DNA from 3 places in the Rhizobium sp. BE258 genome. Region 2 is predicted to be linked to each of the others. Evidence: predicted binding sites of a transcription regulator. Region 2 holds the regulator's gene; each other region holds the start of a gene.
The links. The regulator PhoB, encoded in region 2, activates phosphate uptake and scavenging genes when phosphate is short. The targets are predictions, from matches to a motif close to TGTCATNNANCTGTCAT.

Region 1 (7,576 bases), on a different contig from region 2:
GGGGGAGATCGACCTGTTGCGGCGGCTCAGCCAAATAATAAGAGGAGAACGAGCGGCGGCGCCCAGCCGATCTCCCCCCTTGTGGGGGAGATGCCCGGCAGGGCAGAGGGGGGTAATGCTGGCGCCGGGGCTGGCTGTATTCTTCATCCCCACACCCCCTGATCCACACCCGCAAACCCGGTCATCCGCAATTCCCTCGCATTCTCCAGCCCCAGCGGCTGATGCGTCGCAGCCAGCACGATCCCGCTCTTCTTCTGATGCGCTGCAATCAGCGCCGCAAACATCCTGTCCGCACTCGCATCGAGTGCTGCAGTCGGTTCATCCAGGATCCACACAGGGCGGTGGGCGACCAGCAGTTTGGCGAAGGCGAAGCGGCGTTGCTGGCCGGCGGAGAGATAGCCGAAGGGGAGGTGGGTGATGCCGGGGAGGCCGACGGCTTCCGCGGCCTCCATGATCGGCAGTCCCTCGCCACCGGAAGTGCTGCCGAGAAAGTCCCGCCAGAAGGTCAGATTTTCGGCGACCGTGAGCTCGCTTTTCATCGCGTTGCGGTGGCCGAGATAGTGGCTGATTTCGCTGGCGCGATGTTCCGAAGAACCCCGCGAATCAGTGAAGTCGACCGTGCCGGTTTCGGGCCGCAGAAGTCCCGCCATGACACGCAGTAAAGTGGACTTTCCTGATCCATTTTTCCCTGCCAAAACCAGTGCTTCGCCGGCTTCGATGCGGAACGAGATATCCTTGAAAATCAGGTCTTCGCCGCGGCGTGCTGAGAGATTTTCGGCAGTCAGATGCATGGCGTTTCCGTTGATTAAGATTTTAGTCATCGCGACGCAAAAAATGTCCGAAATGGGCCACGCAGTATCTGGCACCCTTCTTAGAAATTATCTATAAGACCCGCAACCACGCCAGCGGTCGGCGTGAACTTCATCCTTGCGCCGAACATGGAATATTCTTTCCACGTGCGGACAGCGGAAATGGCCGTACCCGCATCCTGATGTGCATTAAGTGCATAGGCGTTCGCACGACTGTGTTGGCTATCAGAAACGGGGTATCTCGTGTCTAAGTCTCTTGACAGCTTCAATTGTCGCTCCACCCTCACTGTCGATGGTAAGGACTACGTCTATTACAGCCTTCCCAAGGCTGAGGCGAATGGTCTTCCGGGCGTTTCGAAGCTTCCCTATTCGATGAAGGTTCTGCTGGAGAACCTGCTGCGCTTCGAAGATGGCCAGTCGGTCACCAAGGAGCACATCCTCGGCGTTGCCGAGTGGTTGAACAACAAGGGCACCGTCGAAAACGAAATCGCCTATCGCCCGGCGCGCGTGCTGATGCAGGATTTCACCGGCGTTCCCGCCGTCGTCGACCTCGCGGCAATGCGCGACGCGATGGTGTCGCTCGGTGGCGACCCCGAGAAGATCAACCCGCTGGTTCCCGTCGACCTCGTCATCGACCACTCCGTCATCGTCGACGAATTCGGCACGCCGCAGGCTTTTGCCAAGAACGTCGAGCTGGAATACCAGCGCAACGGCGAGCGCTACCGCTTCCTGAAGTGGGGCCAGCAGGCATTCAAGAATTTCCGCGTCGTTCCTCCGGGCACCGGCATCTGTCACCAGGTCAACCTCGAATATCTCGGCCAGACCGTCTGGACCAAGGAAGAGGATGGCGAAACGATCGCTTATCCGGACACCTGCGTCGGCACCGACAGCCACACGACGATGATCAACGGTCTCGGCGTTCTCGGTTGGGGCGTTGGCGGTATCGAAGCCGAAGCAGCCATGCTCGGCCAGCCAGTCTCGATGCTCCTGCCTGAAGTCATCGGCTTCAAGCTCACCGGCAAGCTCAAGGAAGGCGTCACCGCGACCGACCTCGTGCTGATGGTCGTGCAGATGCTGCGCAAGAAGGGCGTTGTTTCCAAGTTCGTTGAATTCTTCGGCCCGGGCATGGACAACATGCCGCTCGCCGACCGCGCGACGATCGGCAACATGGGTCCGGAATATGGCGCGACCTGCGGTTTCTTCCCGGTTGACGGCGAAACCATCAACTACCTGAACGTTTCCGGCCGCACCAAGGAGCGTATCGCGCTCGTCGAAGCCTATTCCAAGGCTCAAGGCATGTGGCGCGATGGCGATGGTTCCGACCTCGTCTTCACCGATACGCTGGAACTCGACCTTGGCGACGTCGTGCCTGCCATGGCCGGCCCGAAGCGCCCGGAAGGCCGCATCCCGCTCGAAAACATCGCTGCCGGTTTCGCCGGTTCGATGGACGCCGACTACAAGAAGCCGGGCCAGCTCTCGAACCGCTACCCGGTCGAAGGCACCGATTTCGATCTTGGTCATGGCGACGTCGCCATTGCTGCGATCACCTCCTGCACCAACACCTCCAACCCGTCGGTTCTGATCGCTGCCGGCCTTCTCGCCCGCAACGCCGTTGCCAAGGGCCTGAAGACCAAGCCGTGGGTCAAGACCTCGCTCGCACCTGGATCGCAGGTCGTTGGCGAATACCTGGCGAAGTCGGGCCTGCAGGCTGATCTCGACAAGCTCGGCTTCAACCTCGTCGGCTTCGGCTGCACGACCTGCATCGGCAATTCCGGCCCGCTGCCGGCACCGGTCTCGAAGACGATCAACGACAAGGGTCTGATCGTTTCCGGCGTGCTGTCGGGCAACCGCAACTTCGAAGGCCGTATTTCGCCTGACGTTCAGGCGAACTACCTCGCTTCCCCGCCGCTCGTCGTCGCCTACGCGCTTGCCGGCACGGTCCAGAAGGACCTGACCAAGGAGCCGATCGGTGAAGACCAGAACGGAACCCCTGTCTATCTGAAGGATATCTGGCCGACCTCGCACGAGATCCAGGAATTCATTCAGAAATACGTCACCCGCGAACTTTACGAGACAAAGTACGCCGACGTGTTCAAGGGCGACGTCAACTGGCAGGCCGTTCAGGTTCCTCCGGGCCAGACCTATGCCTGGGACGACAACTCGACCTACGTTCAGAACCCGCCGTATTTCGTCGGCATGGGCAAGACCGGCACGGGCATTTCCGACATCAAGGGTGCGCGCGTTCTCGGTCTCTTCGGCGACAAGATCACCACCGACCACATTTCCCCGGCCGGTTCGATCAAGGCGGCGTCTCCTGCCGGTGCCTACCTCATCGAGCACAATGTCGGCGTTGCGGACTTCAACCAGTACGGCACGCGCCGCGGCAACCATGAAGTCATGATGCGCGGCACCTTCGCCAACATCCGTATCCGCAACCACATGCTCGGCCCGAACGGCAAGGAAGGTGGCTACACCATCCATTACCCGTCGAAGGAAGAGGAATCGATCTACGACGCGGCCATGCAGTACAAGGCAGAGGGCGTTCCGCTCGTCATCTTCGCGGGTGTCGAATACGGCAACGGCTCGTCGCGTGACTGGGCTGCAAAGGGTACCAACCTGCTCGGCGTCAAGGCCGTCATCGCCCAGTCCTTCGAGCGTATCCACCGCTCGAACCTGGTCGGCATGGGCATCATCCCGTTCGTCTTCGAAGAAGGCACGACCTGGGCAAGCCTCGGCCTCAAGGGCGATGAAATTGTCACGATCGAAGGTCTCGAGAACATCAAGCCGCGCGAGAAGAAGATCGCCAAGATCACCTACGGCGATGGTTCGGTGAAGGACGTTCCGCTGCTGTCGCGCGTCGATACGCTCGACGAGGTCATCTACCTCAACAACGGCGGTATCCTGCAGACGGTTCTGCGCGACCTCGCTGCTTAATTCTTAAGACAAGCACATGATAATCGCCGCCGGGGAGCAATCTCCGGCGGTTTTTCTTTGCGGGGACGCGGCTCACGGCGATGTGTTCCCGGCGTGGCGGCGGGCGGGGATGTCTCACCCCTTCGTTACTTCCCGTTTGGAACCGGAAGGATTATCTCTACGGTCGTCAATCAGGCCGCGCGGCCTTCGTTCGCCCGATGTCCTGGATAAAGAGGTTGCAATGTCGCCGCGTTTTTTGATTTCGCTGATTGCCGGTCTGGTGCTCGCAGCACCACTTCAAGCCGAAGACGGCAAGCCGAAGGGCGTCGTTGAACTGTTTACCTCGCAAGGCTGTTCATCCTGTCCGCCTGCCGATGCCGCATTTCGCAAGATCGTTGGCCAGGGGAATGTAATCGCGCTCGCCTATCATGTCGATTACTGGAACTATCTCGGCTGGACCGACACGCTGAGTTCCAAGCAGAACACCGAGCGTCAGTACGGCTATGCCCGCATGCTTGGCCGCAGCAACGTTTACACGCCGCAGGTTGTCGTCAACGGCCGTGATCATATGACCGGCTCCGATCTCTCGGCGATCAACGGAAAGATCGACGGCTTCTCGACCGACGGCAAGGGGCTGAATGTCCCTATCGATGCGCAGATGCGGGGCGATGAGCTGGAGATCAAGATTGGCGCCGGCCAGGGGAAAGCCAATGTGGTGATGGTCTATTTCGACAAGGAAAGGACCATCGACGTCGAGAAGGGCGAAAACAGCGGCCAGAAGATTTCCTATATCAACAGCGTCAGCGATATCGAAACTGTCGGAATGTGGGACGGAAAGGCAATAAGCCTGACCTTACCTGCAACGGTTCTGCAAAAGGCCGACCTTGAAGGCTGTGCAATCCTGTTACAGGCTGCTACGGCTGACGGTGATCCGGCCGCGATCCTCGGCGCAACCGTCGTCATGGCCGGGAAAAATATCTGAAAGTTTCATCCGTTCAGGATGGAAAACGGGGCGGCCCGGCTAATCGTATTCGGGGCTGGGGTTAAGGTCGATACGCTCAGCCGGGCCCTTTGGCGCGCTGGCGCCAAATCGGTGAGCGGAATTTCCCCTGCAAATGAGGCGCTGTTTTGACTGAATTGCGGCGTTCAGGAGATTGCATAGCATATGCTTAATGTGATGACTGGCCGCACTTGCAATTTGCGGCGGGTCGGGCAAACTGTCACTCTCCTGTCATAAGCGAGAGGCCTTGTGAGACTGATGACAGATCAGCCGGATTTGCGGCATGGCGATCACCGTTCCGCCGACAGTAGTTCCTCAGTCGTCGTCGATCTTAAAGAATACAAGCAGAAAAAGAATCCGTTGCCGGTGACCTTTCACCGGCGAGAGCTGGATGCGATCCTGTGGATCTACGGCCGCATGGTCGGCGAGGGCGAGTGGAAAGACTACGCCATCGACCACATGAAGGACAAGGCGGTGTTCTCCGTCTTCAAGCGCTCCGGCGAAATGCCGCTCTTCACCATCGAGAAAGACCCCAAGCTTGCCAACAAGCAGGGCGCCTATTCCGTCGTCAACACCAACGGCATGATCCTGAAGCGCGGCCACGAGCTGCAGCAGGTGCTGAAGGTGTTCGACAAGGTGCTGAAGCTCGTCGACAAATAGCGATCAGCCCTTGTAGAGGCTGCCTGGATAGGCCGACGGGTCCGGATCGGTATCCTTTCCCTCGCCCAGCTGCCGCTGCATGAGCATGGTGTCCAGCCAGCGGCCGTGCTTGTAGCCGGTACCCTTGAGCAGGCCGGTTTCCTCGAAACCCAATGAACGATGCAGCGCGATCGATGCCGGATGGGCGCCACCGATGACGGCGACCATCTGCCGGAAGCCAAGGGCGATGCAGCGGGCGATCAGTTCCGCGAGCAGCGCCTTGCCGACGCCCTTTCCCCGGGCCTCCGGCGCCAGATAAATCGAATCCTCGACCATCCACCTGTAAGCCGGACGTGTGCGGAACGCCGATGCATAGGCATAGCCCAGCAGCACACCGTCTTTGTCGATGGCGGCGAGATAGGGGTAGCCCTGGCCCGTTATGGCAGCCAGCCGCGTGGCCATCTCCTGGCGCTCCGGCGGGGCAATCTCGTAGCTGGCGACGCCTGACAGCACCGCCTCACGGTAAATCGCGGTGATGGCATCGAGGTCGGAGGTTGCGATATCTCGGAGATGAACGGTCATTGGGCGGCCGATGTCTGGAATGTGGTTCAGGCTGAAAACCATCCGGCGCGAGATTTGGCAACAGGAAAAGCGAATAAGGATATCGGGACCATGCAGGGCACTTGCCTGCCGTCGTCGTGATTGTTCCGCTGCCTTCTGTTCCGGCAAGCCGGAGATGACAGCCGTGTGGCGGCCAAGGCCGGCGAGTTGACCGAACCCGCCAGAGCTTCTAGAGAACAGCTTCGCGGAACAGGCCTTTGCGTCAGGCGGCAGATCGGCCGCGTGCGTCAGCCATGGAGAAACGCCATTATCAAGATTCTGGTTTTGCTGCACGCCGCCGTCGGCATTGATTGGCAGTCTCCCCCTGAGGGCACCAGCCTGAAGACCTTGAACGAAGCCGAGGAGAAGGGCTTTATCGAGATTCGCGGCGAGTTCCAGAAGCGGCAATTCCGCCTGACGAAGCGCGGCTCCGACCATGTTGCGCTCGACCGTCGGCGCCTGGCGGCACGCAAGCTTTAAGACGCGCAAGGCTGGCCGTTATTTGCCAGCTGCATGACCACAGCGCTCAATCCACACTCCGAAAAAACAAAACCGCCCGCAACATCTCTGTTGCAGGCGGCTCGGTTGTCTCGCATTCGGCCAGACGGTCTGGCCGTCAACAGTTCCGTCTTACTTGCGGTTACCCATGAACTGCAGAAGGAACATGAACAGGTTGATGAAGTCGAGATAGAGCGTCAGCGCGCCCATGATCGCCTTGCGGCCCATGACCTCGGCACCATCGGCGTCGTAGTACATTTCCTTGATCCGCTGCGTATCGTAGGCCGTCAGGCCGGCGAAGATCAGGACGCCGATCACGGAGATCGCGAACTGAAGGGCAGACGAACCCAGGAAGATGTTAACGACCGACGCGATGATCAGGCCGAACAGACCCATGACCAGGAACGAGCCCATGGCCGAGAGATCACGCTTGGTCGAATAACCGTAGAGCGACAGTGCGCCGAACGAAGCGGCGGTGATGAAGAATGTCTGCACCACGCTCTGGCCGGTGTAGATCAGCAGCAGAGACGAGAGCGACAGACCCACCAGCGCGGCGTAGATCCAGAAGGTGGTCTGCGCGGCCGAAACGCTCATGCGGTTGATCCGGAAGCTCAGGAAGAACACCATGGCCAGAGGAGCCAGGATGACGACCCACTTCAGCGGGCTCAGATAGATGGCCTGGCCAAAGGCGGTCAGCTGACCGTCGGCAAAGGCGAATTGGAATGACAGAAATGCGGCTACACCCGTGATCGCCAGACCCAGCGCCATCAGGTTGTAGACCTTGAGCATATAGGAGCGCAGCCCCTGGTCGATCATCTCGCCAGTCTGCGTCCGGCTTTGGTAGTTACGAAGGTCAGCCATAGTTTCCTCTTACAAGCTCCGATGTGAATACGGTGTCGGGCTTTGCGACCCGGGCGCCGCTGCGGAGCTCCAGCATGCCTGCGGTCAATATGAGGCTTTCGCCCTTTGCAAACAAGGCCCTTGCAACCGGCGGCGGGGTTAAATCGCCGTAAGGTGAAGCTATTTTATCGGGCGCTGCTTTACCAGTGCCAGCCCTAGAGCTCGCGCAGAACGGGTGCTGCCTTCTGGCCGAGGATGCGCCAGGTTCCGATCAGGC
Region 2 (7,576 bases):
CGACATGGACCAGATCGTCGAGACCAGCCTGCAGCGCGCCGGCCTCTGGAACGAGGTCAAGGACCGCGTGCATGAATCCGGCACCGGCCTCTCCGGCGGTCAGCAGCAGCGTCTCTGCATCGCCCGTGCCGTCGCGGTCTCGCCTGAGGTCATCCTCATGGACGAACCCTGCTCGGCGCTCGATCCGATCGCAACCGCAAAGGTCGAGGAGCTGATCCACGAGCTGCGCGAAAGCTACACGATCGTCATCGTGACGCACTCCATGCAGCAGGCGGCCCGCGTCTCGCAGCGCACCGCCATGTTCCACCTCGGCAACCTCGTCGAGGAGAACGACACCGACAAGATGTTCACCAATCCGGACGATCCGCGCACCCAGGACTACATCATGGGCCGCTTCGGCTGATCTTTGGCGTCACGACTTCCGATAGAGACACTCAAGGACATTTCCCATGGCATCGACACATATCTTTTCTGCATATGACGAGGATCTGAAGTTCCTGACCCGCCGCATTTCCGAAATGGGCGGTCTGGCGGAACAGATGGTCTCCGACGCTGTGCGCGCGCTGGTCAATGGCGACGGCGCACTGGCGCAGAAGGTCATCTCCGACGACGTGATCCTCGATCACGCCGAGCGCGAGATCAACGACAAGGCGATCGTCACCATCGCCCGCCGCCAGCCGATGGCGTCGGACCTGCGCGAGATCATGGGTTCGATCCGCATCGCCGCTGACCTCGAGCGTGTCGGCGATCTCGGCAAGAACACCGCCAAGCGCGTTATCGCCGTGCAGAGCACCGGCGTTCCGCGTAAGCTTGGCCGCGGCCTGGAGCATCTCTCGGAACTGGCTCTCGTGCAGCTCAAGGAAGTGCTTGACGTCTACACGACGCGCGCTGCCGATAAGGCGAAGTCGATCCGCGAGCGCGACGAGGAAATCGACGCGATGTACACCTCGCTGTTCCGCGAGCTCCTGACCTACATGATGGAAGATCCGCGCAACATCACCAGCTGCACGCATCTTCTGTTCTGCGCCAAGAACATCGAGCGCATCGGCGACCACGCCACCAACATCGCAGAAACCATCTACTACATGGCGACCGGCGCCCAGCCGGAGGGCGAGCGTCCGAAGGACGACACCGCCAACACCGTCGGCGCGGTCACGGAATAATATCCGGACCGGGCCTCAGGAGACAGAGCAGAATGATCCCGAGAGTTGCAGTCGTTGAAGACGAAGAAGCACTGAGCGTGCTTCTTCGTTACAATCTCGAAGCCGAAGGTTTCGAGGTCGACACCATCCTGCGCGGCGATGAGGCGGAAATCCGCCTTCAGGAGCGGACGCCGGACCTTCTTATCCTTGATTGGATGCTGCCTGGCGTATCAGGCATCGAGCTTTGCCGCCGGCTGCGCATGCGCCCGGAGACCGAGCGCCTGCCGATCATCATGCTGACGGCACGCGGCGAGGAAAGTGAACGCGTTCGCGGCCTCTCGACCGGTGCCGACGACTATGTCGTCAAGCCGTTCTCGACGCCTGAGCTCGTCGCACGCGTCAAGGCGATGCTGCGCCGCGCCAAGCCCGAAGTTCTCTCGACCGTGCTGAAATGCGGCGATATCGAACTCGACCGCGAGACGCACCGCGTTCATCGCAAGACCCGCGAAGTCCGTCTCGGACCGACCGAGTTTCGCCTGCTGGAATTCCTGATGGCCTCTCCCGGCCGCGTCTTCTCGCGCTCGCAGCTTCTGGATGGCGTCTGGGGTCACGACATCTATGTCGACGAGCGCACCGTCGATGTCCATGTCGGCCGTCTGCGCAAGGCGCTGAATTTCTCCAACATGCAGGATGTCATCCGCACCGTTCGCGGCGCTGGATATTCGATGGAAGCTTGAAGCTTTCGGAATTGAGACACAAAAAAACGGGCCGTAAGGCCCGTTTTTCGTTTGTGCTTACCCGGCTCAGTTTGCCCGGGCTGCTGCCCTGCGGCGCTCGTTGACCGGCTGGTAGGCCAGGCGCTGGTGGTAGGTGCAGTAAGGCGAAGAATCCGGGCTTTCGCAGCCGCAGAAGTGGAAATCGTCCTTCAAGGGATCGCCGACCGGCCACTTGCAGGTGCGCTCGGTGAGCTCCGTCAGGCCGAGACGGCGGGAAATCGGGACGATCACGTTCTTGGCGGGACGGTATTCCATCTCCTCCATGACGTCGATCTCGATCTCTTCCTTCAGCATCGTCGCGCCCTGCTGGCGGGTGACCGTACGGGTCGTCGCCAGACGCGATGCGTAGGTTGGGGCGCGGGGTGCTGCCGCCGTACGCTTGGGAGCGCGGGCAGCCGTGGCGTTGCCGCCGGCCTTCGCACGGCCCGGCAGCGCCAGACGGTGAACCTTGCCGATAACGGCGTTACGGCTGACGCCGCCAAGCTGGGCAGCGATCTGGCTCGCGCTCAGCCCTTCGGACCACAGTTTCTTGAGTTTCTCGACCCGCTCGTCTGTCCAGTTCATGCCCTGTGTCTCCGCCGTTTAAGCGTTGCGAAGGCAGAATCCCTCACTGTTTGCCCCGGACGAATCCGGCACAAGAAACGCTTGACTAATTTTGGTGACTAGTTCCGCCGCATGCAGTCTAGTAATTGAGTTTTAACCTAGTGTGAGGCTGACTCCGTGACAAGAGTCGCAGGAATCCGGATGAATCGAATTCGGGGTTTTCCCCAACTTGCTTCCCCTGAGAGTCATTTCTGCAACATTAGCTGTTGATAAAACGCGACATTGCTTGAGCGTCTCTCAGAAGCCACGAAAGCCGCAGTTTTGTTGACATTGCAGTGCGAAAAGTAAATAGTGCCAGTCGCCGCCGAAAGGCGGCATTTTTAATTTTTCGGACCTGGTTTTTTAGCCGGAGTCCGGTTGCCCGTAACGCTGACAGGAGACCGCGCCATGGCTGAAGCCGCGCCGCTATATGATACCTATTCTCGTGCCCCATTGCGGTTCGAGCGAGGTGAGGGCGTGTGGCTGATTACCGAAAGCGGCGAACGATATCTGGATTTCGGTGCCGGCGTTGCCGTGACCTCGGTCGGCCACAGCAATCCGCATGTCGTGGATACCCTAAAGGCACAGGCCGACAAGGTCTGGCACCTGTCCAACATCTATGAAATCCCCGGTCAGGAGCAACTCGCCAGGCGGCTGACGGAGGCGACTTTCGCCGACAAGGTGTTCTTCACCAATTCCGGCGCGGAAGCCCTGGAATGCGCGATCAAGACCGCACGCCGCTATCAGTATTCGAAGGGCCATCCCGAGCGTTTCCATATCATCACCTTCGAAGGCGCCTTCCACGGACGTACGCTGGCGACGATCGCTGCCGGCGGGCAAGAGAAGTATCTCGAAGGTTTCGGCCCCAAGGCCCCTGGCTTCGACCAGGTGCCCTTTGGCGATATCGACGCTGTGCGCGCCGCAATCACCGATGCGACCGCAGGCATTCTGATCGAGCCGGTTCAGGGCGAGGGTGGCATTCGCCCGGTGACCACGGAGTTCATGAAGGCGCTGCGTGCGCTCTGCGACGAGAAGGAGCTGCTGCTCATTCTCGACGAGGTCCAGACGGGCGTCGGCCGTACCGGCAAGTTCTTTGCCTATGAGTGGTCCGGCGTCACCCCTGATATCATGGCTGTCGCCAAGGGCATCGGTGGCGGCTTCCCGCTCGGCGCCTGCCTGGCAACGGCGGAAGCTGCGTCCGGCATGAAGGCCGGTACCCACGGCTCGACCTATGGCGGCAACCCGCTCGCCATGGCTGTCGGCGGCGCTGTGCTCGACATCGTCCTTGCCGAAGGCTTCCTCCAGCATGTCCGTGACGTCGCTCTGGTCTTCCGCCAAGGCCTGGCATCGCTCAAGGACCGCTATCCCGACGTGATCGAGGATATCCGCGGCGAGGGCTTGCTGCTCGGTATCAAGGCCGCCGTTCCCTCGACTGAACTTCTGGCTGCCATCCGCGATGCGCATCTGCTTGGCGTGCCCGCCGGCGACAACGTTGTGCGTCTGCTGCCGCCTTTGGTCGTCACGGCGGAGGAAGCTCGCGAGGGTCTCGCCCGCATTGAGCAGGCCGCCGAAAGCATTCGCGCATCGAAGGCCAAGAAGACGGCTTGAACGGATAGATGCCTTCCGGGGCAAACAGGTAAGGACGACATGGCTTCCCCCAAACACTTCCTCGATCTTTCGGCGATGAGCTCTGCCGATCTGCGTGTCATCATGGACGACGCGATGCTGCGCAAGCAGGCGTTCAAAGCAGGCAAGGGCGACAAGCCGCTGGCCGGCAAGATGCTGGCGATGATCTTCGAAAAGCCTTCCACACGGACGCGCGTCTCCTTCGATGTCGGCATGCGGCAGCTCGGCGGCGAGACGCTGTTCCTCTCGGGCACCGAGATGCAGCTCGGCCGCGCCGAGACGATCGGCGATACCGCCAAGGTTCTGTCGCGCTACGTTGATGCGATCATGATCCGTACGACCGAGCATCACCGCATGCTGGAGCTTGCCGAACACGCGACGGTACCGGTCATCAACGCGCTGACGGACGATACGCATCCCTGCCAGATCATGGCTGATATCATGACCTTCGAAGAGCATCGCGGCCCGGTCAAGGGCAAGACGATCGCCTGGACCGGTGACGGCAACAATGTGCTGCATTCGCTGGTCGAAGGGGCTGCCCGTTTCGGCTATCGCATGAACATGGCGGTACCCCTTGGTTCTGAGCCGAAGGATCACTATCTGAACTGGGCCCGCAATGAGGGCGCCGAAATCATGCTTGGCCATGATGCCGACCGTGCGGTCGAAGGCGCCGATTGCGTGGTAACCGATACCTGGGTCTCCATGAATCAGGAACATCGGGCTCGCGGTCACAACGTCTTCCAGCCCTATCAGGTCAATCAGGCTTTGATGGCGAAAGCAGGCAAGGATGCATTGTTCATGCATTGCCTGCCCGCCCATCGTGGTGAGGAAGTGACGGACGATGTGATCGATGGCCCGCAATCCGTGGTCTTCGATGAAGCGGAAAACCGTCTTCATGCGCAGAAGTCGATTCTTGCATGGTGCCTGGGCGCGATCTGAACCATATTGGACGCCACATCCGGCCTGATGGCCTGGTGGCCGCGCGAGCGGGAAGACAGCTTGGTCTGCCGCTCTGACGACTAGGAGTAAGACCATGGCAGACACAGCCGCCGCTCTCAACGAGCTTCACTTCGCGGGCGATGATCACGTCGTCCCCTTTCAGGTCGAAGGCCTGGATGTGCGCGGCCGCGCCGTCCAGCTCGGCCCGATGCTCGACGCCATCCTTGAGCGCCACCACTATCCCGCACCCGTCGCCCGGCTTCTGGCCGAAGTCGTGGTCCTGACGGTTCTGCTCGGCACGTCGCTGAAATTCGAAGGCAAGTTCACGGTGCAGACCAAGGGTGATGGCCCGGTCGACCTGCTTGTTGCCGATTTTGCCACACCCGAGAACGTACGCGCCTATGCGCGCTTCGATCAGGCACTGCTGGATCAGGCGATCGCCGCCGGGCAGACAGAACCCGAGCAGCTGCTCGGCAAGGGCGTGCTGGCCTTCACCATCGATCAGGGCAAGTTCAGCCAGCCCTATCAGGGCATCGTCGAACTCGACGGTACCTCGCTCGAGGATATCGCCGGCGTCTATTTCCGCCAATCCGAGCAGATCCCGACGCGCGTCCGTCTGGCGGCTGCCGAACTTCTCGACCGCGACAGCAGCGGCAAGCCGCGGCATCGCTGGCGGGCAGGGGGGCTTGTCGCGCAGTTCCTGCCGGAAGCGCCCGAGCGCATGCGCCAGCCGGATCTGCATGGCGGAGACGGCGATGAAATTGCGACAGGTTTGAAGGAAGATGACGCCTGGGCAGAAGCCCGCGCCATGGTCGAGACCATCGACGCCGATGAGCTGACGGATCCGCTGGTCGGAACCGAGCGGCTGCTCTATCGCCTGTTCCACGAGCGCGGCGTGCGGGTTTTCGAGGCCAAGCAGGTCTACGACCGCTGCAGCTGTTCGCGTGAAAAGATCGGCGGCGTTCTGAAGGGCTTTTCGGCGGAGGAGATCGAGGCCAGCCAGGAAAACGGTGAGATCGCCGTCACCTGTGAATTCTGCTCGACCACCTATCGTTTCGAGCCGGCAGAGCTGCAGCCGGCCGAATGACGGTCAGTTCAGCACTCTGAGAAGGCCGGGCGAATCCAGGGAGAAGGCGGGTATCTCGACATCGAAGAGCTCGCCTTCGTCCGTTTCCATCTGGTAGTGGCCGAACATCAGCCCCGATGGCGTATCGAGCGGGCAGCCTGACGAGTATTCATAGGTATCGCCGGGCTCCAGCCGCGGCTGTTCGCCGACCACACCCGGTCCCGTTACCTCGTCGACCACACCGTTCTGGTCCGTTATGTTCCAGTAACGGTTGACGAGTTTGACTGACAGGCCGGAATTGTTGCTGATGACGATGCGGTATCCCCAGACATAGCGATCGTCGTCCGGATCGGATTGCTCCTCCAGATAAAACGGCTCGACAACAACTTCTATATCGCGTGTGAGGGCCCGGTACATGCCTTACACCTTAGTCGGGATATCTTACTCGTATCTTATACGGCATTGGCTCCGTCAAGAAATGCCACCGTATCATCAGCCAAATACAGGCGATTGCACGCCGTTTTGATTGTTAATCCTAACATTCAAAGTTAATGACTCTAATAAAGCAGAGCTGACTGAAGCTTTAGGTGGGGCGGGCCGCCGGACCGGCAAGTCCGGCGGCTTACTGCTTAAGCCGGGATCTTCGACAGAGCCTGGGCGAAATCTTCAAGCAGATCGTCGGTATCTTCGATGCCTGCCGAAAGACGCACGGTGCCGGCCGAAATGCCGAGTTCGGCACGCGCCTCATCCGAGAGGTTCTTGTGCGTTGTCGTCGCCGGATGCGTGATCAGGCTGCGCGTATCGCCGAGATTGTTGGAGATCGTCACCACATCGAGTGCGTTCTGCAGCTTGAAGGCAGCTTCCTTGCCTCCCTTCAGCTCGAAGCAGACCAGCGTCGAGCCGCCGGTCATCTGCTTGGCGATGATGTCGGCCTGCGGATGGTCCTTGCGGCCGGGATAAATGACGCGGGCAACCTGCTTCTGCTCGGCCAGGAAATCGGCAATCTTTGCGGCATTCCTGGTCTGCTGGGCCACACGCAGCGGCAGCGTCTCGATGCCCTTCAGGAGCGTCCATGCGTTGAACGGCGACATGGCCGGGCCAGTATGGCGGAAGTAGTCGTGCAGGTGCTCGTCGATCCACGCCTTGTCGGAGAGCACGACGCCGCCGAGGCAGCGGCCCTGGCCGTCGATATGCTTGGTCGCCGAATAGATGACGATGTGAGCGCCGAGCTCCAGAGGCTTCTGGAAGAGCGGCGTCGCAAAGACGTTGTCGACCACGACCTTGGCGCCGACCTGGTTGGCGAGCTTGGCAACGCCGGCGATATCCACGATCTCGAGTGTCGGGTTGGTCGGGCTTTCCAGGAAGAACACTTTGGTCTTCGGCGTGATCGCCTTTTCCCAGTTTTCCAGGTATCGGCCGTCAACGAGCGTGCATTCGATGCCGTA
Region 3 (7,576 bases), 190 kb from region 2:
GGAAAGGCTTGCGCAGGAAGGCAACCTTGCGGACGTAATTGTCGACCCGCCAGCTGGCCCAGGTGCCGCCGGCAAAGAAGGCGACGTCGCCGGCGCGGAGTGTGCGCTCGGTGCCGTCTTCCGCAGTGATATGGACCTCTCCCTCGATGATCATCACGGTCTCGTCCCAGCCGAAGAACCAGCGGAACTCGCCTGCCGTACAATCCCAGATCGCCGTCAGCGAAGCTTCGTCGTGGCCGCGCGAGTGCTCGGCGGTGCGGGCCTGCGGGTCACCGCTGACCACCCAGTCCGGGTTGATCGGCGTCGACTTCATCGGCAGATGGTCGCTCGAATGCGCGATGAAGGATTTGCCGCGCGGCATCGCCACAGCATACGGCACCGTGCGCGCAGCCATTGCGACCGCACTTGCAAGCATAAGCTTCCAGGCCATGAAACACCCCGTTTGCTACCCCAATGTTCGTGGAATAACAGACAAGTCGTAAGAGAGGCGTTCAAGCAGCCGCTAAAATTTTAACGTATCCTGACGAAGCCTACTGGACTGGCTCGGCGGCGACCGGCGCGCTTGTGCTGGCCGCAACGCCGGCACCGATCCTCTTGCCGCTATCGGCCGCGAAGAAGTGAAGCTTTTCGGGAGCGATGATGAAGCGCATTTCACTGGCGATCGGCGTTTCCGGCGAGACGACCGCAGTCAGCTGCTGATCGCCGAGCATACCGTGGACGAGGCGCTGCGAGCCGAGTTCCTCGACATATTCGACGGCGAGCGGCATCGCATATTCGTCTGCCCGCGCGAGACGCAGGTCCTCGGCGCGCATGCCGATGGTAACGGGACCGGAGGCCGGAGCGTTGCCAGCGAGATCGATCAGGCTCGGGCCGATCGCCAGCTTGTCGCCATGGAGCTCCGCCTTCAGGAGGTTCATGGCCGGTGAGCCGATGAAGCTGGCGACGAAGGTGGAGGCCGGGGTGTGGTAGACATCGAGCGGCGCGCCGATCTGCTCGATCTCGCCGCCGTTCAGGACGACGAGGCGGTCCGCCAGCGTCATCGCTTCCAGCTGGTCGTGGGTGACATAGATCGAGGTGGTGCCGAGGCGGCGCTGCAGACGCTTGATCTCGCCGCGCATCGAGACGCGCAGCTTGGCATCGAGGTTTGACAACGGCTCGTCGAAGAGGAAGACGGCCGGCTTGCGAACAATGGCGCGGCCCATGGCGACGCGCTGGCGCTGACCGCCCGAGAGGGCTTTCGGCTTGCGCTCCAGATATTGCTCGATCTGCAGCATGCGGGCGGCTTCGGCGACGCGGGCGTCGATTTCCGCCCGAGGCGTCTTGCGGTTCTTCAGGCCATATTCGAGGTTCTGGCGGACCGACATATGCGGGTAAAGTGCATAGTTCTGAAACACCATGGCGATGTCGCGATCGGCCGGCTCCACGTTGTTGACGACGCGGTTGCCGATCTTCACCTGTCCCTCGGAAATGCTCTCAAGACCGGCGATCATGCGCAGCAGGGTGGACTTGCCGCAGCCGGACGGTCCGACGAGGACGATGAACTCGCCGTCCTTGATGTTGATGCCGACACCCGAGACAGCCTTGACGCCGCCCTGATAGATCTTGCCGACGCCTTCTACATCGATAGAGGCCATTGTCATTTCTCCGTTTCGACCAGGCCTTTGACGAAAAGGCGCTGCATGACGATGATGATGAGAACCGGCGGCAGGGCGGCGAGGATGACGCCTGCCATCACGAGGTTCCATTGGGTGTCGCCGTCCAGTACCGAGGCCAGACGCTTGATACCCATGACCGCCGTGTAATAGCCGGGATCGGTGGTGATCAGCATCGGCCAGAGATACTGGTTCCAGCCATAGATGAAGAGGATGATGAACAGCGCCGCGATATTGGTACGCGACAGCGGCAGCAGGATATCCCGGAAGAATTTCATGGCGCCTGCGCCATCGACTCGGGCCGCTTCCATCAGTTCTTCCGGGATGGTCAGGAAGAACTGGCGGAACAGGAAGGTCGCGGTCGCCGAGGCGATCAGCGGGATGACGAGACCCGGATAGGAATTCAGCATGCCGAGATCGGCGACCACCTTGTAGGTCGGCAGGATGCGGACCTCGACCGGCAGCATCAGCGTCAGGAAGATGATCCAGAAGGCCACCATGCGCAGCGCAAAGCGGAAATAGACGATCGCGAATGCGGAGATGATCGAGATGGCGATCTTGCCGACGGCGATCATGACAGCCATCAACAGGCTGTTTGCCAGCATCAGCGCGAAAGGCGGCGCACCGGCCACAGAATTGCCGGCGCTGAGCAGCTGGTCGAAATTGGTGATCAGCTGATCGCCTGGAAGCAGTGGCATGAGGCCACTCATGAAGTCGGTCGGACCATGGGTGGCGGCGATGAAGGCGAGGTAGACGGGGAAGACCACCGTGACGACGCCGACGATCAGGATGAAATGCGTCAAAAAGTTCAGAAAGGGACGGTTCTCGATCATCGCACGGGCCTCAATACTGGACTTTTTTCTCTATCCAGCGGAACTGGATGACGGTCAGGGCGACAACGATCAGCATCAGCACCACCGACTGCGCAGCCGACGGGCCGAGGTTCAGGCCGACGAAACCGTCGGCATAGACCTTGTAGACGAGCGTATTCGTCGATTGCGAGGGTCCGCCTGACGTCGTGGAATCGACGATCGGGAAGGTGTCGAACAGCGCATAGGTGACGTTGATGACCGCCAGGAAGAAGGTGGTCGGTGAGATCAGCGGGAAGACCACCGTCCAGAACCGTTTGAACGGTCCGGCGCCATCGATCGATGCAGCCTCGATGACGGACTGCGGGACGGATTGCAGGCCTGCGACGAAGAACAGGAAATTGTAGGAAATCTGCTTCCAGGCCGATGCGATGACGATGAGGATCATCGCGTCATTGCCGTCGAGGCGGTGGTTCCAGTCATAGCCGAACTGGCGAAGGATATAGGGCAGGATGCCGATGCTGGGGTTGAACATGAACCACCAGAGCAGGCCGGCAGCGGCAGGCGCCACGGCATAGGGCCAGACGAGCAGCGTCGTATAGATGCGGCCGCTCTTCAGAACGCGATTGACGCAGACAGCAAAGAGCAGTGACAGACCCATCGACAGAACGGTGACGGAGACCGAGAAGATCAGCGTCACCCACAGCGCGTTCATATAGTCGGCGCTGCCGAAGAGCTTGGTGTAATTGGCGAACCAGACAAAGGTGGTCTTCATGCCGAAGGGGTCTTCGCGCAGGAAGGACTGCCGGAAGGCCTGAAAGGCCGGCCAGATGAAGAAGACCAGGGTGACTGCGAGCTGCGGCGCCAGAAGAAAATATGGCAGGACGCGGTTCGAGAAGATTGTGCGCTTTGTCTGCATGGCTCGCCCGATATGGAAAGGCCCTCCCCGGACTGGGGAGGGCTCAGCTTCTGCTTCGAAAGCTTAGTTCGAGTTGGCGGCTTCGAATTCGCGCAGGATGGCGTTGCCTTCCTTGACGGCTTCGTCGAGTGCCTGCTGGGCGGTCTGCTTGCCAGACAGCACGGTTTCGAACTGCTGGTCGATGACGTCGCGGATCTGGGTCAGGTTGCCGAAACGAACGCCCTTGGAGTTTTCGGACGGCGTGCCGCGGAGTATCTGCTTCAGACCGACGTCGGAGCCCGGGTTCTTGTCGTAGTAACCCTGCGACTTGCCGAGATCGTAAGCAGCGTTGGTGATCGGCAGGTAGCCCGAGAACTGGTGCCAATCAGCCTGAACTTCCGGCTGGCTGAGGTAGGTGTAGAACTTGGCAACACCCTTGTAGACCTCAGGCTTCTGGCCGTTCAGCGTCCAGAGCGTTGCGCCGCCGATGATCGAGTTCTTCGGATCCTTGGTGACGTCGTCGTAGTAAGGCAGCGTCGAGAAGCCGACCTGGAATGCTTTGGCGTTGTTGATCACGCCAGCGCGCGAGCCCGAGGAGCCCATGTAAATGGCGCATTCCTGCGAGTAGAACTTCGGAGCTGCATCGGGGCCGCCGCCCGGACCGCCGTACTGGAAGTAACCGGCATCCTGCCACTTCTTCAGATCGCTCCAGAGACGAGCCTGGTTCGGACCGTTGAAGCTCAGCTCAGCCTTGGTGCCGCCGAAGCCGTTCTGCAGCGTGCCGTAGGGCAGGTCGTGGATGGCCGAGAAGTTTTCGAGGCCGAGCCAGGTCGCAGCATAGGTAATGGTGAAGCCGCACTTGGCAGCGCCGGAGTCAACGATCTTCTTCGAGAACTCAGCCAGTTCGGCATAGGTCTTCGGGGCAACTTCCGGATCGAGGCCAGCCTTCTTGAAGACGTCCTTGTTGTAATAGAGGATCGGCGTCGAGGAGTTGAACGGGAAGGACAGGATGTTGCCTTCCGGATCGGAGTAGTAGCCGACGACAGGCGCGATGAACTTCGACGGATCCCAGGGCTCGCCCTCGTCGGCCATCAGCTTGTAAACCGGATAGACGGCGCCCTTGGCGGCCATCATCGTGCCGGTGCCGACCTCGAAGACCTGAACGATAGCCGGCTGCTGACCTGCGCGGAAAGCGGCGATAGCGGCAGTCAGGGTCTCAGGATAGGTGCCCTTGAAAACCGGGGTCACGTGATATTCGGTCTGGCTGTCGTTGAACTTCTGAACGATCTGCTCGAGCTTCTGACCGAGTTCGCCACCCATGGCGTGCCACCAGGTGATCTCGGTTGCGGCGAACGATGCCGACGAAGACAATACGACCGCGGCAGCGGCCAGAGAAAACGTCTTGAACATGGATAAATCCTCTCCACCAATTGTTGGGGTGAGGAAGCCAATAGAGGCCTTACGTGACGCCTCCTTTACATTTGCATGACAGAAAAATTACAAAGCCTGGCTGTCTGCACGCCTATGCAATGCTGCTAGAAGGCATTTGGGAAATGCCGGGGCAAGCGGCCGGGCAACACGGCCACGATGTCGTAACGCTGCGATAGCAGGTGATTGGCTGGCTGGCGGGCAAGCCAGAGGTCGCTGGCATCACGGATGCGTTTCTGAGCCGCATAAGAAACAGCGTCCACCGCGCCGCGCTCGTCACGCCGCGCTTTGACCTCGACGAAAATGGCGAGATCGCCCTTGCGGGCGATGATATCGATCTCGCCGAGCTTGGTGCGATAGCGGAAGGCGGCGATGCGGTAGCCCTTCAGGATAAGAAACAGTGCGGCCGCGTATTCCGAGAACCGGCCCCGGCGCAGCGCCTTCTGCCTGTCCGCGCGAGGGCCGCTACCGCTCATCCGCCTTCATCTCCAGCAAGCGGTGATAAAGCTCCTTGCGGGGCAGACCCGTCAGCTTTGCGGCCTCGGCTGCCGCCTTGGCTGTCGGCATCGTGCCCGAGAGATCGGCAAGGATCGCATCGACATCGGCCGCATCGGCCGGCTTCTCGGCGGCCGGTGCCACGACGAGCACGATCTCGCCCTTCACATTGTCGTTCTCGGCGTAGTGGGCGGCAAGTTCCGCGAGCGTGCCGCGTCGGAATTCCTCATAGGTCTTGGTCAGTTCGCGGCAAACCGAGGCAAGGCGTTCACCGCCCAGCACGTCGGCCGCAGCCGCCAACGTCGCGCCGATGCGATGCGGGGATTCGAAGAACAGCAGTGTCGCCGGCGTGGTTGCGAATTCGCCCAGCCGGTCGCGGCGCGCCTTGTCCTTGACCGGTAGAAACCCGGCAAAAAGAAAGGCTTCGTTTGGCAGACCGGAACCGACGAGGGCCGCCAGCGGGGCCGAAGCACCCGGGATTGGAACGACCTTGTAGCCGGTCTCGATGGCGGTCTGCGCCAGACGATAGCCCGGGTCGGAGACCAGCGGCGTTCCGGCATCCGAGACCAGCGCGACCGATTTTCCGGCCTCGATCGCCTGCATCAGACGCGGACCGGCCTCGTCTGCATTGTATTCGTGATAGGAAAAGGGCCGGTTCTGGATGCCGTAGCGGTCGAGAAGCACGCGCGTCACACGCGTATCCTCGCAGGCGAGCACATCGGCTCCCGCCAGCGTTTCCAGCGCGCGAAGCGTGATATCGCCGAGATTGCCGATCGGCGTTGCGACCAGATACAGCGCCGCTTCGAGCGGGCGGGCGGGGATGCTGACATTGTGCAGGCGGTAGGTGCGAAGCTTGCCGCCCTCGCCCGCCGTCTCTTCATTACTCAATTTCAAAGGCCCTCTCTGGCGTCGGCTCTTTATGCGCGCAGGCTTCGTTCGCGGCAAGGGTTCGGATTTCTGTGAGGATCATTGGGTAAATGCGCCTTTGCAGGCCTGCAAAGCCTTGCACCCCTTGCAATGCCCGGCAAAGTTCTGCCATTTTGCCCGTCCACTCCTCCGGCCATGGAGCCGGAAAGGCATTTTTCTGGCGCGCTCGCGCGCCCGGACAGTCACGGTCGAAAGCGGTAGCATCCCATGCGTATTACGATTGAGCGTTCCAACCTCCTGAAGTCGCTGAACCACGTTCACCGCGTCGTCGAACGACGGAACACGATCCCGATCCTGTCCAACATCCTGCTGCGCGCCGACGGCCAGAACCTCGACATGAAGGCGACCGACCTCGATCTCGAAGTCACCGAAGCGACGCCCGCCAATGTCGAACAGGCCGGTGCGACCACTGTTCCTGCCCATCTTCTTTACGACATCGTCCGCAAGCTGCCCGATGGTTCGGAAGTTCTGCTTGCGACATCGACCGATGGCGGCTCGATGACCGTCCAGTCCGGCCGCTCGAAGTTCTCGCTGCAGTGCCTGCCGCAATCCGACTTCCCGGATCTGACCGCCGGCACCTTCACCCATTCCTTCAAGCTGAAGGCAACGGATCTCAAGATGCTGATCGATCGCACCCAGTTTGCGATCTCCACCGAAGAGACCCGCTATTACCTGAACGGTATCTTCTTCCACACGATCGAAAGCGAAGGCGACCTGAAGCTGCGCGCCGTTGCGACCGACGGCCATCGTCTCGCCCGCGCCGACGTGAAGGCGCCTTCGGGCTCCGAGGGCATGCCCGGCATCATCATTCCGCGCAAGACCGTCGGCGAGTTGCAGAAGCTGGTCGATAGCCCGGATGCACTTGTTACCGTTGAAGTTTCCGACGCCAAGATCCGCCTCAGCATCGGCTCGATCGTCATGACATCGAAGCTGATCGATGGTACATTCCCGGATTACCAGCGCGTCATTCCGACCGGCAACGACAAGGAAATGCGCGTCGATTGCACCACTTTCGCCCAGGCCGTCGACCGCGTCTCGACGATTTCGTCCGAGCGTGGCCGCGCCGTGAAGCTGGCGCTTTCCGACGGACAGCTGCTGCTGACGGTCAACAATCCGGATTCCGGCAGCGCAACGGAAGAAGTCGCCGTCGGCTACGACACGGATTCGATGGAAATCGGCTTCAACGCCAAATACCTGCTGGATATCACGGCGCAGCTTTCCGGCGATCAGGCGATCTTCCTGCTCGCCGATGCCGGTTCGCCGACGCTCATTCGCGACACGGCTGGCGATGATGCTCTCTACGTTCTGATGCCGATGCGCGTGTAAACGCGCGTCGCATTTGGCGGGCAAAGTTTTCAGATTGCGAC

Region 1: the regulator PhoB is predicted to act here: its motif matches at 4,941-4,957, upstream of J2X43_RS19350 (DUF2794 domain-containing protein).
Region 3: the regulator PhoB is predicted to act here: its motif matches at 4,845-4,861, upstream of ugpB (sn-glycerol-3-phosphate ABC transporter substrate-binding protein UgpB).

What each region holds. Positions count from the first base shown of each region.
Region 1 covers NZ_JAVDWL010000005.1:211,096-218,671, reverse strand. Annotated here, with positions in the region: gene ccmA (heme ABC exporter ATP-binding protein CcmA) at 144-791, opposite strand; gene acnA (aconitate hydratase AcnA) at 1,053-3,743, shown strand; gene J2X43_RS19355 (thioredoxin family protein) at 3,964-4,704, shown strand; gene J2X43_RS19350 (DUF2794 domain-containing protein) at 4,981-5,382, shown strand; gene J2X43_RS19345 (N-acetyltransferase family protein) at 5,386-5,943, opposite strand; gene J2X43_RS19340 (hypothetical protein) at 6,241-6,441, shown strand; gene J2X43_RS19335 (Bax inhibitor-1/YccA family protein) at 6,592-7,320, opposite strand; gene J2X43_RS19330 (ABC transporter permease) at 7,515-7,576, opposite strand, start outside.
Region 2 covers NZ_JAVDWL010000002.1:617,598-625,173, reverse strand. Annotated here, with positions in the region: gene pstB (phosphate ABC transporter ATP-binding protein PstB) at 1-403, shown strand, start outside; gene phoU (phosphate signaling complex protein PhoU) at 450-1,163, shown strand; gene phoB (phosphate regulon transcriptional regulator PhoB) at 1,196-1,879, shown strand; gene J2X43_RS08320 (GcrA family cell cycle regulator) at 1,946-2,482, opposite strand; gene J2X43_RS08315 (aspartate aminotransferase family protein) at 2,909-4,108, shown strand; gene argF (ornithine carbamoyltransferase) at 4,148-5,065, shown strand; gene J2X43_RS08305 (Hsp33 family molecular chaperone) at 5,160-6,152, shown strand; gene apaG (Co2+/Mg2+ efflux protein ApaG) at 6,156-6,548, opposite strand; gene J2X43_RS08295 (O-succinylhomoserine sulfhydrylase) at 6,761-7,576, opposite strand, start outside.
Region 3 covers NZ_JAVDWL010000002.1:807,140-814,715, forward strand. Annotated here, with positions in the region: gene J2X43_RS09225 (cupin domain-containing protein) at 1-430, opposite strand, end outside; gene J2X43_RS09230 (sn-glycerol-3-phosphate ABC transporter ATP-binding protein UgpC) at 531-1,634, opposite strand; gene ugpE (sn-glycerol-3-phosphate ABC transporter permease UgpE) at 1,637-2,485, opposite strand; gene ugpA (sn-glycerol-3-phosphate ABC transporter permease UgpA) at 2,496-3,380, opposite strand; gene ugpB (sn-glycerol-3-phosphate ABC transporter substrate-binding protein UgpB) at 3,444-4,769, opposite strand; gene J2X43_RS09250 (YraN family protein) at 4,895-5,263, opposite strand; gene rsmI (16S rRNA (cytidine(1402)-2'-O)-methyltransferase) at 5,253-6,170, opposite strand; gene J2X43_RS09260 (hypothetical protein) at 6,163-6,321, opposite strand; gene dnaN (DNA polymerase III subunit beta) at 6,417-7,535, shown strand.